One region of the Promicromonospora sp. NPDC090134 genome, then DNA from elsewhere that is predicted to be linked to it. Evidence: riboswitches for the same ligand, from Rfam matches in the RefSeq annotation. Region 1 holds a riboswitch; each other region holds the start of a gene.
The links. A riboswitch is a leader RNA that binds a small molecule or an ion and turns the genes downstream of it on or off. The one in region 1 is predicted to bind thiamine pyrophosphate.
Positions count from the first base shown of each region.

Region 2: another riboswitch for thiamine pyrophosphate. It lies ahead of ACIPN7_RS00590 (MTH1187 family thiamine-binding protein); the one in region 1 lies ahead of ACIPN7_RS23660 (TenA family protein).
Region 3: another riboswitch for thiamine pyrophosphate. It lies ahead of ACIPN7_RS27825 (thiamine ABC transporter substrate binding subunit); the one in region 1 lies ahead of ACIPN7_RS23660 (TenA family protein).
Region 4: another riboswitch for thiamine pyrophosphate. It lies ahead of thiM (hydroxyethylthiazole kinase); the one in region 1 lies ahead of ACIPN7_RS23660 (TenA family protein).

Region 1 covers NZ_JBIVCZ010000010.1:29,212-32,868, reverse strand. Annotated here, with positions in the region: gene ACIPN7_RS23670 (glycoside hydrolase family 15 protein) at 1-705, shown strand, start outside; gene ACIPN7_RS23665 (LLM class F420-dependent oxidoreductase) at 651-1,430, opposite strand; TPP riboswitch at 1,471-1,563, shown strand; gene ACIPN7_RS23660 (TenA family protein) at 1,555-2,334, shown strand; gene ACIPN7_RS23655 (SRPBCC family protein) at 2,372-2,803, shown strand; gene ACIPN7_RS23650 (methyltransferase domain-containing protein) at 2,851-3,609, opposite strand.
Region 2 covers NZ_JBIVCZ010000001.1:125,797-129,453, reverse strand. Annotated here, with positions in the region: gene ACIPN7_RS00600 (immune inhibitor A domain-containing protein) at 1-299, shown strand, start outside; gene ACIPN7_RS00595 (Gfo/Idh/MocA family protein) at 410-1,390, shown strand; TPP riboswitch at 1,525-1,627, shown strand; gene ACIPN7_RS00590 (MTH1187 family thiamine-binding protein) at 1,738-2,031, shown strand; gene ACIPN7_RS00585 (ABC transporter permease) at 2,028-2,897, shown strand; gene ACIPN7_RS00580 (ABC transporter substrate-binding protein) at 2,894-3,657, shown strand, end outside.
Region 3 covers NZ_JBIVCZ010000014.1:120,580-124,236, forward strand. Annotated here, with positions in the region: gene ACIPN7_RS27820 (ABC transporter permease) at 1-858, opposite strand, end outside; gene ACIPN7_RS27825 (thiamine ABC transporter substrate binding subunit) at 948-2,021, opposite strand; TPP riboswitch at 2,017-2,122, opposite strand; gene ACIPN7_RS27830 (DUF4235 domain-containing protein) at 2,160-2,441, shown strand; gene moaC (cyclic pyranopterin monophosphate synthase MoaC) at 2,462-2,932, shown strand; gene ACIPN7_RS27840 (MoaD/ThiS family protein) at 2,929-3,168, shown strand; gene ACIPN7_RS27845 (molybdenum cofactor biosynthesis protein B) at 3,196-3,657, opposite strand, start outside.
Region 4 covers NZ_JBIVCZ010000002.1:137,830-141,486, forward strand. Annotated here, with positions in the region: gene ACIPN7_RS07055 (aspartate aminotransferase family protein) at 1-304, shown strand, start outside; gene ACIPN7_RS07060 (aldo/keto reductase) at 520-1,551, opposite strand; gene ACIPN7_RS07065 (TetR/AcrR family transcriptional regulator) at 1,675-2,247, shown strand; TPP riboswitch at 2,308-2,405, shown strand; gene thiM (hydroxyethylthiazole kinase) at 2,395-3,228, shown strand; gene thiE (thiamine phosphate synthase) at 3,225-3,657, shown strand, end outside.

The sequences.
Region 1 (3,657 bases):
GCGCTGCTGGAGCACCTCGAGGAGCACTGGGACGACCTCGACAACGGGCTCTGGGAGGTGCGCGGCCCCCGGCGCGCCTTCGTGCACTCGCGCGTCATGGCCTGGGCGGGTTTCGACCGAGCCGTGCGGGCGGTCGAGAAGTACGGCCTGGCGGACGAGCCCGTCGAGCGCTGGCGCGCCGTGCGCGACCGGATCCACGACGACGTGTGCACCCACGGGTTCGACGCAGAGCGGAACACGTTCACGCAGTTCTACGGCTCGGACGGGCTCGACGCCGCGCTGCTGCTGATCGGCCAGGTCGGCTTCCTGCCCTGGGACGATCCCCGGGTCGTCGGCACCGTGGACGCCGTGCAGCGCGAGCTCGGCCAGGACGGGCTGCTGCGGCGGTACCACAACGAGGCCGACGACCAGGTGGACGGCCTGCCCGGCGCCGAGGCGACGTTCCTGGTGTGCAACTTCTGGCTGGTCGACGCGCTGCACGGCATCGGCCGGGTCGACGAGTCCGTCGCCCTGTTCGAGCGGCTGCTCGCCGTGCGCAACGACCTGGGGCTGCTCAGCGAGGAGTACGACCCCGCCACGGGCCGGCACCTCGGCAACACGCCTCAGGCGTTCAGCCACCTGGGCCTGGTGAACAGCGCGCTGCGGCTGGGTCAGCCCCGCGAGTCGCGCCAGGCGACCCAGTCCGTGACGGTCGACAGGTCGTAGTCCGGCCCGGTCACCCCGACGGTGAACAGGGTGACCCCCGCCGCGACGAACGCCTCGCCGGTCGTACCGGGCGCGCCCTTGGCCTCCACCGAGCGTTCGACCAGCGCGGCGGTGTCGCGCCCGACGGCGGCCCCGTGCTCGTCGAGGATCGCCGACTTGCTCGTCAGGGTCGGCAGGTCGCCGAACGAGTGCCAGATGTCGGCGTGCTCGGCCACGATCCGCAGCGTCTTGCGCACGCCACCGCCGCCGATCAGGACCGGGATCTCGCGCGACGGCGCCGGGTTGCCGGCTGCCAGCCGGGCCTTGATGCGCGGCATCGCGTCGCCCAGGCTCGCGATGCGCGAACCCGCCGTGCCGAACTCGTAGCCGAACTGGTCGTAGTCCTTCTCGAACCAGCCGGCGCCCAGGCCCAGGATCAGCCGCCCGCCCGAGATGTGGTCGACCGTGCGGGCCATGTCCGCCAGCAGGTCGGGGTTGCGGTAGCCGATGCCGCTCACGAGGGCGCCGATCTCCACGCGCTCGGTCTGCTCGGCCCACGCGCCGAGCATGGTCCAGCACTCGAAGTGCTTGCCGTCGGGGTTGCCCCGCAGCGGGAAGAAGTGGTCCCAGTTGAAGATGACGTCCACCCCGGCATCCTCGGCGCGGAGCACCGCGTCGCGGATCGCGGAGTAGTCGGCGTGCTGGGGCTGGAGCTGGACACCGATGCGGATCGGGCGGTCTGTCATGGCGGCAGCCTACGACCCGCCGGATCCGATAGCCTCTGCCGCACGTGACACGGGGTGCCCTGCCAGGGCTGAGACCACACCCGTCGAACCTGATCCAGATCATGCTGGCGAAGGGATGTCCACCGTGACTTCTTCTGCTGTCCCCGTTTCCGCCGGGCCGTCCGGCACCGCCGCGCCGTCCGGCCCCGCCGCCGTCCGCCCCTTCACCGAGGAGGCCTGGGAACGCATCGCGGGCTGGCGCGACGCCGTCGAGCACATGCCGTTCGTCCGGGCGCTCGCGGACGGCTCGCTGCCCGCCGGGTCCTTCGCGTTCTACCTCGCCCAGGACGCCGCCTACCTGCGCGAGTACTCGCGCGTCCTGGCGGGCGCCGCGCGGGTGGCGCCCAACCCGGCCGCGCAGGGCTTCCTCGCGCGGTCGTCGGTGACGGCGCTGGAGGTCGAGACGGCGCTCCACCGCGACTGGCTGGGCGCCCATGCCGGACTGGTGGCGGGCGACGTCGCCGCGGTCGAGCCGTCCCCCGTCACCGCGGCCTACACGGGACACCTGCACGCCGCGGCGTCGGGCAGCTACGCGGAGACGGTCGCCGCGCTCCTGCCCTGCTACTGGCTCTACGCGCACGTCGGGAGCGTGCTCGTGGACCTCGCCGGACGCCGCCCCGGCGGCCTGGCGGGCCACCCGTACGGGGCCTGGATCGGCACCTACGGCGACGAGGCCTTCCAGGAGTCGACCCGCCAGGCCCGTCGCCTGGCCGACGATGCCGCCCGCTGGGTCTCCCCGGACGAGCGCGAGCGCATGCTGCGGGCGTTCGAGATCTCGTCGGTGCACGAGTACCTCTTCTTCGAGCAGGGCTTGACCGCCCCCACCTGGCCGACGCCGCCCATGTGGGCCGAGACTAGGGGGTGACGCCGTCGACGGCGCCGACCAGAGGACAGGAGCACCGATGCCGAACTACAGCACCTCCGCCGAGATCGACGCGACACCCGAGGAGGTGTGGGCGGTCCTGTCCGACGTCGAGCACATGCCCGACTGGACGTCGTCCATGAAGTCGGTCGAGATCATCGACGGGCCCAACCCGCCCGACGTCGGCACCCAGGTGCGGATCGAGCAGCCGGAGCTGCCGCTCGCGGTCTGGCTGATGGACGAGTGGGACCCGCCGCGGCACTTCGCGTGGATCACCGAGGCGCCGGGCGTGACCACGCAGGCGGAGCACCTCGTCGAGCCGCTGCCGGATGGCCGCTCCAAGGTGACGCTCGCGATCACGCAGACCGGCTCGCTGGCGTGGCTGGTCGGCGGCCTGGTGGGCAAGCGGACCCGGGAGTACGTCGACACCGAGCTGGCCGGGCTCGAGGTCCGCGTCACCCAGCAGGGCTGAGGCCGGGGCGGCCCACTCCGCTTGGCGCGCCCTCGTCGCCCGGGGTCTCAGGCGCGGGTGGCCACCGCGAACACCCGGCGGAACGCCAGCGGGGTGCCGTGCGCCCGCTCGGGGTAGGCCTCCCGGAGCGCCGCGCCGAACTCCTCCTCGAACCGGGCGCGCAGGCCCGGGTCCTTTGCCTCCAGCGCCTGGAGCGTGGGCTGGGCACCGGTCGCCGAGATCCAGCGCAGCACCGGGTCCGGCCCCTGCAGCACGTGCGTGTAGGTGGTCTCCCACGTGTCGACGGCCCAGCCCGGCCGGGCCAGGATCTCCAGGTACTCGGCCGGGTCGGCGGTGGCCCGCCGCTCGACCGGCCCGACGACGTCGGCGTACGGCGCGCGGGTGGCGACCTCCCGCAGGAGCCGGTGGCTGGGCGCGTCGTGGTTGCCCGGCACCTGGAACGCGAAGGTCTGCGCGGCCCGGTCGGCGAGCGTCGTGAGGAGCTCGCGGTGCCCCGGGACCCACTGGAGTGCCGCGTTGCTGATGACGAGGTCGGCGGTGTGGTCGTCGGTGCTCAGGTCGGCCAGCACGTACTCGGTCGCCGGGTCGGCGGCGCGGGCCTCGGCGATCATGGCGGGGGAGGCGTCCACCCCGGTGACGCGCGCCTCGGGCCAGCGCGCGCGGAGCACGGGGGTGAGGTGACCCGGGCCGCAGCCGAGATCCACGATCGTGCCCGGCGCGGCTGCCACGCGGGCGACCAGCTCCGTGAACGGCCGCGACCGCTCGTCCGTGTACTGCAGGTAGGCGCCGGGGTTCCAGTCGGCCATCACAACTCCTCGCCGTCGAGTATCTTGATGTCAAGATACATCACGGCG
Region 2 (3,657 bases), on a different contig from region 1:
AGGCCCTGAAGTGGTCGGACGGCACGATCGCCCGCAACCGCATCCAGTCCTTCGACGCCACGTTCGGCCTGCAGAAGACGGACCCGATCTCGCTGCACCGTGAGGTGTCGGCCACCTCGCTGACCACGCTGAAGCTCGGCAAGCAGGCTCCGGTGTGGAAGTTCGACGACACCAACCCTGAGGCGTACTGGAACAAGGACAACCCGCGTCACTCGGTGAAGGTCGGCGGCACGGGCACCACCATCAAGGTGCTCACGCAGGACACCCAGACAGGTCACATGACCATCCAGGTCAACTGACCCCCTCCATCCCGCCGAGGTAGAACTGTGGCGAGATAGAACTGTGGCCCAACCCCTGACCCGGGGTTGGGCCACAGTTCTACCTCGGCGGGGGCACTACGCTCGAACGCATGACACACCTGCGATGGGGCATCCTGGCGGCCGGCGGGATCGCCGCGAGCTTCACATCAGACCTGAACGACAACGGCTTCACCGTGCAGGCGGTGGGGTCCCGCTCCCTGGAGAAGGCCCGGACGTTCGCCGACCGCTTCGGCATCCCGACGGCGCACGGCTCCTACGAGAACCTCGTGGCCGACCCCGAGGTCGACATCGTCTACGTGGCCACGCCGCACCCGATGCACGCGGAGGCCGCGAAGCTGGTGCTCGAGGCCGGCAAGCACGTGCTGGTCGAGAAGCCGTTCACGCTCAACGCCGCCGAGGCGCGCGAGATCGTGGACCTGGCGGAGTCGAAGGGGCTCGTGGTCCTGGAGGCCATGTGGACCCGGTTCCTGCCGCACATGGCGCGTGTGCGCGAGATCATCGCGTCGGGCGCGCTGGGCGAGGTGCGCACCCTGATGGTCGACCACACCCAGGACCTGCCCGACGACCCGGGCCACCGCATCAACGACCTCGCCCTGGGCGGCGGCTCCCTGCTGGACCTGGGCATCTACCCGGTCTCGTTCGCCTGGGACCTGTTCGGCGAGCCGCTCACCGTGCAGTCGCACGCCACGTTCAAGGAGACGGGCGCGGACGCCACCGTCGCCACGATCTTCGGGTACGACGGCGCCCGGGTCGCCACGACCGTGTCGGCGTCGGACACCCGCGGGCCCAACCGGGCCTCGATCCTGGGCACCGAGGGTCGCATCGAGATCGACGCGACCTGGTACAACCCGTCCACGGTGCACGTCTACGACGCCTCGGGCACCGAGACCGAGACCTTCACCGCCGAGGTGACGGGGCGCGGCATGCACTTCCAGGCGGCCGAGGCCGAGCGCCTGGTGGCGGCCGGCGAGCTGGACAGCCCGCTGCTCCCGCGTGAGGAGACGGTGGCGATCATGGCCACCCTGGACACGATCCGCGAGCAGATCGGCCTGGTCTACCCGGGCGAGTGATCCGGCTGGTCCTCCCCTTCACCTTCGAGGCCCGAGTTTCTTCGCTTTCACGCTGCTGAAAGCGAAGAAAGTCGGGCCTCGAAGGTGAGCAGGCTTCCGGACCTGCCGCGACCAGCGGTACGGTGGCCCCGCCAACGCGGGGAGCTCGGGGTAGCCGGGCTGAGAGGAAGGCCTGGGCACCACGCCCGACGCCGTCGACCCGATCACTTGAACTGGGTAATGCCAGCGGAAGGACGTGCCTGACGGCACGGGCGTTCGGTCGAGGCCGTCCCCTGCGCGGGGACGTGGTCGCGCGCCCCCTGTCGGGAACCGGCGACCTCTGGCATGCCCGTGCACGGAGGTCGCACATGCTTGCCGAGATCCAGGTCTCTCCCCGCCCCAGCGGCACGCCCGACGCGAGGTACGCGCACGTGGATGCCGCCATCGCCGTCATCCAGGCGTCCGGGCTCACTCATGAGGTGGGCGCCATGGGCACGTTCGTCCAGGGCAGCCCCGACGAGGTGTGGGCGCTGCTGCGCGCCGTCCACGAGGCGACGCTCGCCGCCGGCGCGGACGGCGTCCAGTCCAACATCAAGGTCAGCCAGGGCGCCGACGACGCCGGCCCCACCATCGCGGACCTCGTCACCAAGTTCCGGGCGTGAGCACGCGCGCCGTCGCGCGGCGGCGGGCGGCGGGGCAGGGCGAGGCTGCCGGGTGGCGGCAGTCCGGACGGCGTCCGGCCAGGCGCGAGCGAGGCCTCGCACATCGGGTCGGACGCCGGGCCGGGCGGGTCCTCGCCCCGCTCCTGACCGTCGCGGCGCTGCTCGCGGTGTGGGAGGCCTGGGTGCGCCTCGCGGGCGTGCCCGAGTTCGTGCTGCCCGCGCCGTCGCAGGTGGCCCGGACCGCCGTCGAGGTGGCGCCGCTGCTCGGACCGCACGTCGTGACCACTCTGACCGAGGCCGCCGCCGGGCTCGCGCTCGGCGCGGTCGCCGGCCTGCTGCTGAGCATCGTGGTCACGGCCTCCCGCGTGACCGGCGACGCGGTGTACCCGCTCGTCGTGCTCACGCAGACGGTGCCGGTGGTCGTGCTCGCGCCGCTGATGATCCTGTGGGCGGGTTTCGGCCTGCTGCCCAAGGTGATCCTGGTGTCGCTCACCGTCTTCTTCCCCGTCCTGGTCTCGGCGGTGGGCGCGATGCGCGCTGTCGACGCCGAGCACTCCGACATGGTCGCCGGCCTGGGCGGTACCCGCCTGGACCAGTTCCTGCTGGTCCGCCTGCCGGCGTCGGTCCCGGGCGCGCTCGCGGGCCTGCGGGTCGCCGCGACCTATGCCGTGGGCGCGGCGGTGGTCGCCGAGTACCTCGCCGGGCAGTCCGGCCTCGGCGTGTTCGTGCAGCGGTCCCGCAAGGCGTACGCCGTGGACCAGATCTTCGTGGGCGTCGTCCTGATCGCCCTCCTGTCCGGCCTGTTCTTCGCCCTCGTCGCCGCGCTCACCCGCGTCGCGACGCCGTGGCAGAGAGGAAAATCATGAACCTGTCCCGTACCCCCGCCCTGGTCCTCGCCGCGCTCGCGCCGCTGGCGCTCGCGGGCTGCGGCACCGCCGCGGGCACCGCCGACGCGGCGTCCGACGGCGGCCTGCGCGAGGTCACCGTCGTGCTCGACTGGACGCCCAACACCAACCACTCCGGCCTCTACCTGGCCCAGGCGGAGGGCTGGTTCGAGGAGGAGGGGCTCGACGTCGAGATCGTCGAGCCCGGCGAGACCTCCGGCCTGCAGCTCGTCGCGGCCGGCCAGGCCGACTTCGCCTACTCCGTGGCGGAGGGCCTGGTCCCGGCGCGCGCGGCGGGCGCCGACGTCGTCTCCGTCGCGACCGTGATCGAGCACAACACGTCGTCGCTGATCAGCCTCGCGGACGACGGGATCACCCGGCCCCGGGACCTGGAGGGCAAGCGGTACGGGTCCTACGAGTCCGACCTCGAGAAGGCTCTGATCAGCAAGCTCGTGGAGTGCGACGGCGGCGATCCCGCGCGGGTCGAGTTCGCGCCGCTCGTCAGCGACGACTTCCGCATCGGCCTGACCGAGGACCAGTTCGACACCGCCTGGGTGTTCGACGCCTGGGACACGATCCGGCTGGGCGAGGTGGACGGGCTCGACGTCGACACCATCGCGTTCCGCGACCATCTCGACTGCATCCCCGACTGGTACACGCCGCTCGTGGCGACGTCCCGGTCGCTGCTGGACGAGGAGCCGGACGTCGCCCGCGGGTTCCTGGCCGCGCTCTCGCGCGGGTA
Region 3 (3,657 bases), on a different contig from region 1:
GGGCGACCGCCAGGACAGCGGGCGTGCCGAACGCCGCGCGGAGACGAGGTGCAGGGCGGCCTCGCGCCGCCGTCGGGCGCGTGCGGACACGGCCAGGGCCGCGGAGATGACGACGAGCTGCAGGATCGACAGCACCGAGGCCGAGCGCAGGTCCAGGAACTGGGTCGTGCGGGTCCAGATCTCGGTCTCGATGGTGCCGTACCGCACGCCGCCGAGCACCAGCACCACCCCGAACGCCGTGGCGCAGAACAGGAACACCACCGACGCCGCCGACGTGATCGCGGGCGCGAGCGACGGCAGCGTGACGGTCCGGAAGACCCGGGCCGGTGCCGCACCCAGCGAGGCCGCGGCCTCCTCGGCTCGGGGGTCGAGCCGCTCCCAGAGCCCGCCGACGGTGCGCACCACCACGGACACGTTGAAGAAGACGAGCGCGACGACGATCCCGGCGAGCGACTCCTCCAGCCCGAGGAACCCGAGCGTGCCGCTCGGCGCGAACAGCGCGCGGAACGCGACGCCGACCACCACGGCGGGCAGCACGAACGGCACGGTCACCAGCCCGCGCGCCAGGCTGCGCCCGGGGAACGACCGCCGGTACAGCAGGTAGGCGAGCGGCAGGCCCAGCAGCACGGAGAACGCCGTGCCGAGCACGGCCTGGGTGAGGGTGAGCCCCACGAGCCGCCACGTGCGCGGGCGGGTGAGCACCTCGACGAACCCGGTGAGGTCGAGCGCGCCGTCGGGCACGAACCCGCGGACCACGAGCGCCGCCACCGGCCACGCGAAGAAGACCGCGAGGAAGCCGAGGGGGACGGCGACCGCCGCCCCCCAGAGCAGGGGTGCGGGCCGCAGGCCGTGCCTCATCAAACTCCGCCCTTGGTGGGCTGAGCCTGCGGCTCCACTCCGGGCGGGTGCCTCGTTCCTCGGCCCCCACCCTGCGCTGCGCCTCCGGCTCAGCCCACGACCGTCGCGGTCCACCGTTCGATCCACTCGTCGCGGTGCTCGCTCACGTCGGCCGGGTCCACCTCGAACGGGGCGTCGGCCTGGGGCGCGAACTTCTGCCAGTCGGCGGGCAGCTCCACGGCCGCGTCGGCCGGGTACATGTACATCGACTCGGGCAGGGCGGCCTGGACGTCGTGAGTGAGCAGGAAGTCCACCAGCGCCCGGGCGCCCTCCGGGTTGTCGGAGCCCGCGAGCACACCCGCGTACTCGACCTGCCGGAAGCAGGTCTCCAGCAGCGCGCTCGTGGTCGACTCCGAGCCGTCCTCGCTCACCGTGAACGCCGGCGACGTCGCGTAGGACAGCGCGAGCGGCCGTTCGCCGCCCTCGCCCGCCCCGGAGAAGTCGACGTAGTACGCGTCCTCCCACGAGTCAGCGACCTTGACGCCGTTGTCGACGAGCGAGGCCCAGTAGTCCTCGAACCCGTCCTCGCCGAACGCCCCGATCGTCGCCAGCAGGAACGCGAGCCCCGGGGACGACGTCGCCGGGTTGGTCACCACGAGCAGGTCCTTGTACTGCGGGTCGGCGAGGTCCTCCAGCGTCGTCGGCACCTCCAGGCCGGACTCCTCGAACCACGCCTCGTCGGCGTTGACGCAGACGTCGCCCTGGTCGACGGGCGTGAGCGCGCCGCCGAGCTGCTCGGCGCCCTCGGGCAGGTCCGCGGACGTGTACTCCTCGACCACGCCGGCCTCCAGCGCGCGGGAGGCGAACGTGTTGTCGATGCCGAACACCGCGTCCCCGAGCGGGGCGTCCTTGGTGAGCACGAGCTGGTTCACCAGCGTGCCGGCGTCACCCGCGGCGCTGACCTCGACCGTCGTGCCGGACTCCTGCTCGAACTGGTCGATCAGCTTCTCGTCGAGCGCCCAGGAGTCGTGGGTCACCAGCGTCACGGTCCCCGGGTCGCCGGCGCCGGACGCGTCGTCGCCGGAACCGGAGCCGCCGGAGCACCCGGCGAGCAGCAGCGCCGCCGACAGCGCGACCGCGACGGTAGGGATGGTGCCCCCGTGGGCACCGGAAAGACGCGACATCATTCCTCCGACTTCCTCCGCCGGTGTTACCCGGATCAGGTTCAAGGGTCTGCGGCTCTCCGCACTCTCAGCGCCATCGGGGCGCTCCCCTGTCGTTTCCATGCAGCCTAGTCGGCTGCCGAGGACTACGGTGTGGAGATGGCCCAGATTGAGACGGAACAGACACTCGGCGAGAAGGTCGGCACTCTCGCCCTGACGATCGCGGCCGGCTGGGTCGCCCAGAAGGCGGTCAGCATGATCTGGAAGGGCGTGACGGGTAACGACGCGCCCAACAAGCCCGACGACCCGGAGCTGGACCTGCTGCAGGCGACCGTGTTCGCGGCCGTCGCCGCCGGGACCGCGGTCTTCGCCAAGCGCCTCGCCGCGAAGGGTGCCCACCGCGCCGCGGTGCGGATCGCCGCGCGGCGCAGCGCCGTGTGAGGGCATGACACCCTGGTGCCGTGAGCTTCACGCACCTCGATGACCGCGGCCAGGCCCGCATGGTCGACGTCACCGCCAAGCAGCCGACCGTCCGCTCGGCCACGGCCTCCGGCCTGGTCCGCTGCACCCCTGCCGTGATCCAGGCGCTGCGCGACGGCGCCGTGCCCAAGGGCGACGTGCTCGCGGTGGCGCGCATCGCGGGCATCGCCGCGGCCAAGAAGACGCCCGACCTGCTGCCGCTGGCCCACGTGATCGGCGTGCACGGTGCGGCGGTGGACCTGGAGGTGACCGACGACGGCGTCGTCGTCACCGCGACCGTCCGGACGGCCGACCGCACCGGCGTCGAGATGGAGGCGCTCACCGCCGTAGCGGTCGCCGGCCTCGCCGTGATCGACATGGTGAAGGGCCTGGACAAGTCGGTCACGCTCGCGGACGTCCGGCTGGAGCGCAAGACGGGCGGCAAGTCGGGCGACTGGGTGCGTGCCGAGTGATCACGGTCCGCTACTTCGCCGGCGCCCGGGAGGCCGCGGGGCGCCCCACCGAACAGCTCGACGGTCCGACGTCGGTCGCCGCCCTCCGCGGCGCCCTCGCCTCCGCCCACCCGGCCCTGGGTGCCGTGCTGCCGAAGTGCGCGCTGCTGGTCGCGGGCGCCCGGGCCACGGCGGACGAGGCGACCGTGCCGGACGGCGTCACGGTCGACGTGCTCCCGCCCTTCGCGGGCGGCTGACACCGGCCACCCGGGCCGACAGTCCTGCTACCCCGGCACCGGAGCCGGGTGGTCGCCGCCCTCGAGCTGGGAGCGGACGTGCGGCCAGAGGGCGAGCACCACGTCGAGGCCGTCCCGCACGCCCCCGGACGAGCCGGGCAGGTTCACCACGAGCGCTCGCGTCCCGGCCGTCGCACGTGCCACGCCGACCAGCCCCCGCGAGAGCGCGGCGGTCGGGATGCCCGCGGCGGTGCCTCGCTGTCGCACGGCCTCGGCGACGCCCGGGACCTCGTAGTCCAGCACCTCGCGCGTGCCCTCGGGCGTGAGGTCGCGGGGCGTGATCCCCGTGCCCCCGGTGGTCACCACCAGACGAGCGCCGGCGTCGAGCGCGGTCCGCAGCACATCGCGGACCGGCTCGACGCCGTCGGGAACCAGATGGGTGACCAGGTCGGTGAACCCCGCCGTACGCAGGATCCGCGCCGCCGTGGGGCCGGACCGGTCCTCGGCCTC
Region 4 (3,657 bases), on a different contig from region 1:
CACCCTGGAGCGGCTGCACGACCTGCCGATCGTGGGCGACGTGCGCGGCGCCGGGTACTTCTACGGGATCGAGCTCGTGCGGGACAAGGGCACGCGGGAGACCTTCTCCGGCGACGAGGCCGAGCGCCTGCTGCGCGGGTTCCTCACACCGGCGCTGTTCGAGGCCGGGCTGTACTGCCGCGCCGACGACCGCGGCGACCCGGTGGTGCAGCTCGCGCCGCCGCTGACGGTGGGGCAGGCGGAGTTCGACGAGATCGAGCAGATCCTGCGGGGCGTGCTGAGCGAGGCGTGGACGCGGCTCTAGTCGGCGGTCGGGGCTCTGGTCGGCGGTCGGGGCTCTGGTCGGCGGTCGGGGCTCTGGTCGGCGGTCGGACGGCGGTGGTCGGCAGTCGGCGCAAGAGTGCGCTTCTGCCCAGTCATTGCGCCCGAAACTGGCGTGTTTCCGGGCGTAATGGCTGGGTAGAAGCGCACTATCGGGCGCGGCCCGACGCAGCGGGCGCGGCCTGCGCAGCGGGCGGGTCAGGCGACGGCCGCGCGCTGTTCCGTGGGCCGACGGCGCAGGGTCGCCTGCTGGATGGCCGGCGGGTCGTAGGCCGCGTCGAGGCGGCCGATGTCGGTGCCGGGCGGCACGACGGCGTCGATCCGGTCGAGGATCTCGTCGCTCAGGCTGACCTCGGCGCCCGCGAGCGCGCTGTCGAGGTGCTCCATGGTGCGCGGGCCGATGATCGCGGAGGTGACGCCCGGGTGGGCGATCGCGAACGCCATCGCGAGGTGGTTCAGCGGCATCCCGGCCTCCTCGGCGACGGGGATGAGCTGCTCGACGACGTCGAGGCGCCGCTCGTCCTGCAGGTGCGCGAACCCGAACTGGGCCCGATGGGCGTCGCTGGCACGCCCCTTGCGGTACCTGCCGGTGAGCATCCCGCCGGCGAGCGGGCTCCACACGAGGGTGCCCATGCCGTACTGCTGGGCCACGGGCAGGACGTCGCGCTCGATGCCGCGGTTCAGGATCGAGTACGGCGGCTGCTCGGTGCGGAACCGCTCCAGGCCGCGCCGCTCGGCCACCCACTGCGCCTGGACCATGTCGGCGGCGGGCATCGTGGACGAGCCGATGGCGCGCACCTTGCCGGAGTTGATGAGGTAGGTCAGCGCGGCCAGCGTGTCCGCGACGTCCGTGTCCGGGTCGGGCCGGTGGATCTGGTACAGGTCGATGTGGTCGGTGCCCAGGCGGCGCAGCGAGTTCTCCACCTCGGCGATGATCCAGCGCCGCGAGTTGCCGCGGTGGTTGGGGTCGTCGCTCATGGGCAGGTGCACCTTGGTGGCCAGCACGACGTCGTCGCGCCGCCCCTTGAGCGCCTTGCCCACGATCTCCTCGGACTCGCCGCGGGAGTAGGCGTCGGCGGTGTCGATGAAGTTGATGCCCGCGTCGAGGGCCTTGTGGATGATCTTGACGGACTCGTCGTGGTCGGGGTTGCCGATCGCGCCGAACATCATCGCGCCGAGGGCGTAGGGGCTGACCTTGATGCCGGTCCGGCCGAGGCTGCGGTACTGCATGGGCCCTCCTGGGGTCGAGAGGTCTGGTGGGCGTCTCCGCGGTGCCGTACTCTGGAACGAAGCGGAACGCCCTTCCGGAACTATATGGAAAGCCATTCCGGTTAGCAAGAGACCAGGAGAGAAGTGACCCAGCACACAGAGCAGCGGCCCCTGCGCCGCGACGCGCAGCGCAACATCGACGCGCTGCTCGACGCCGCCAAGACCGTCTTCGGCACGTCGGGCGTGGACGCGCCCGCCAAGGAGATCGCCGACCTGGCCGGCGTCGGGGTCGGCACGCTCTACCGGCACTTCCCCAAGCGCTCGGACCTGGTCAAGGCCGTCTTCCAGGCCGAGGTCGACGCCACCGCCGACGCTGCCCCCGCCCTGGCCGCCGAGCACGACCCCGTCACCGCGCTGGAGAAGTGGCTCCACCGGTACACCCAGTTCCTGGCGACCAAGCGGGGCCTCGCCTCGGCGCTCCACTCCGGCGACCCGACGTTCGACGCGCTGCCCGCCTACTTCATCGGGCGGCTCGGCCCTGCCGTCGGCTCGCTGCTCGACACCGCCGCCGAGGCCGGCGCCATCCGCGCCGTCGCCAGCCCGAAGGACTTGCTGTACGCCGTCTCCAAGCTGTCCCTGCCGATGAGCGACGAGGAGCCCGACCACGGCCGGCGCATGCTCGACCTGCTCGTCGACGGGCTGCGGTACCGCCCCTGACCCCTCCTTCCAGCACGCACCGACGGTTCCCGAGACGGGCACCGGCCGTATATGGTCGGCCCACTTGGCGCGGGGCGCCGGGCACCAGTCCGGCTGAGATGCACCCGTGGAACCTGATCTAGGTAGTGCTAGCGAAGGGAACGCCTCATGGGCTCCGTCCTGCCCGACGCCGTCGCGTCGGTCGTCACCGCGGTGCGCGACACCGCCCCCCTGGTGCACTGCGTGACCAACGTGGTGGTCACCAACTTCACCGCCAACGTGCTGCTCGCCGCCGGCGCGGCACCGGCCATGGTCGCCGACCCCGAGGAGGCGCCCGTCCTGGCCGGTGTCGCCGGCGGCCTGCTCATCAACCTCGGCACCGTCGAGGGCGGCCAGGCCGACGGCATGCGCGCCGCCGTCGACGGCGCCACCGCCGCCGGCGTGCCCTGGGTGCTCGACCCCGTGGCCATCGGCGCGCTGCCACTGCGCACCCGCCTCGCGGCCGAGCTCTTCGCGCGCGGCCCCGCCGTCGTGCGCGGCAACGCGTCCGAGATCCAGGCGCTCGCCGGCGGCGCAGGCGGCCGGGGCGTCGACTCCCTGGACACGCCCGACGGCGTGCGGGACGTCGCGCTCTCCCTGGCCCGGTCCTCCGGCGCCGTGATCGCCGTCAGCGGCGCCTCCGACCTGATCACCGACGGCGAGCGCGTCGTGCGCGTCCAGGCGGGCACCTCCCTGATGACGCGCGTGACCGGCGTCGGCTGCTCGCTCGGCGCGCTGGTCGCCGCGTGCAGTGCCGTCACCGAGGACCGCCTGCTCGCCGCGACCACCGCGACAGCCTGGCTGTGCGTCGCCGCCGACCGCACCACGTCGACCACCCCCGGCAGCTTCGCCGTGGAGCTCGTCGACCGCGTGTTCGACGTCGACGCCGAGGCCGTCGGGTTCGGCGCCGGGCTGGTGAACGAGCCCGCCACCGGGCACGAGCCCGCACGGGCCGAGGCGTGAGCGCCCGGATCCGCCTCGACCCGTCCGTCTACCTCGTCACCGACACCGGGCAGTGCGGCGGCCCCGCCGGGGTCGTCGCCACGGTGGGCGCGGCGGTCGACGGCGGCGTGACCGCCGTCCAGCTCCGGGACCCGGGCGCGACCACCCGTGAGTTGGTGGACCTCGGCCGCGCGCTGGTCACCCTGCTGCGGCCGCTCGGGGTGCCGCTCGTGGTGGACGACCGGGTGGACGTGGCGCTCGCGATCGACGCCGACGGCGCCCACGTGGGCCAGCGCGACCTCGACCCCGTCTCCGCGCGTCGGCTGCTGGGCCCGGACCGGCACCTCGGGCTGAGCGTCAGCACGCCCGAGGAGGCGCGAGCCGCGGTCGATCTCCCGCCCGGCACCGTCGATCTGCTCGGCGTGGGCCCGGTGCGACCCACCCTGACCA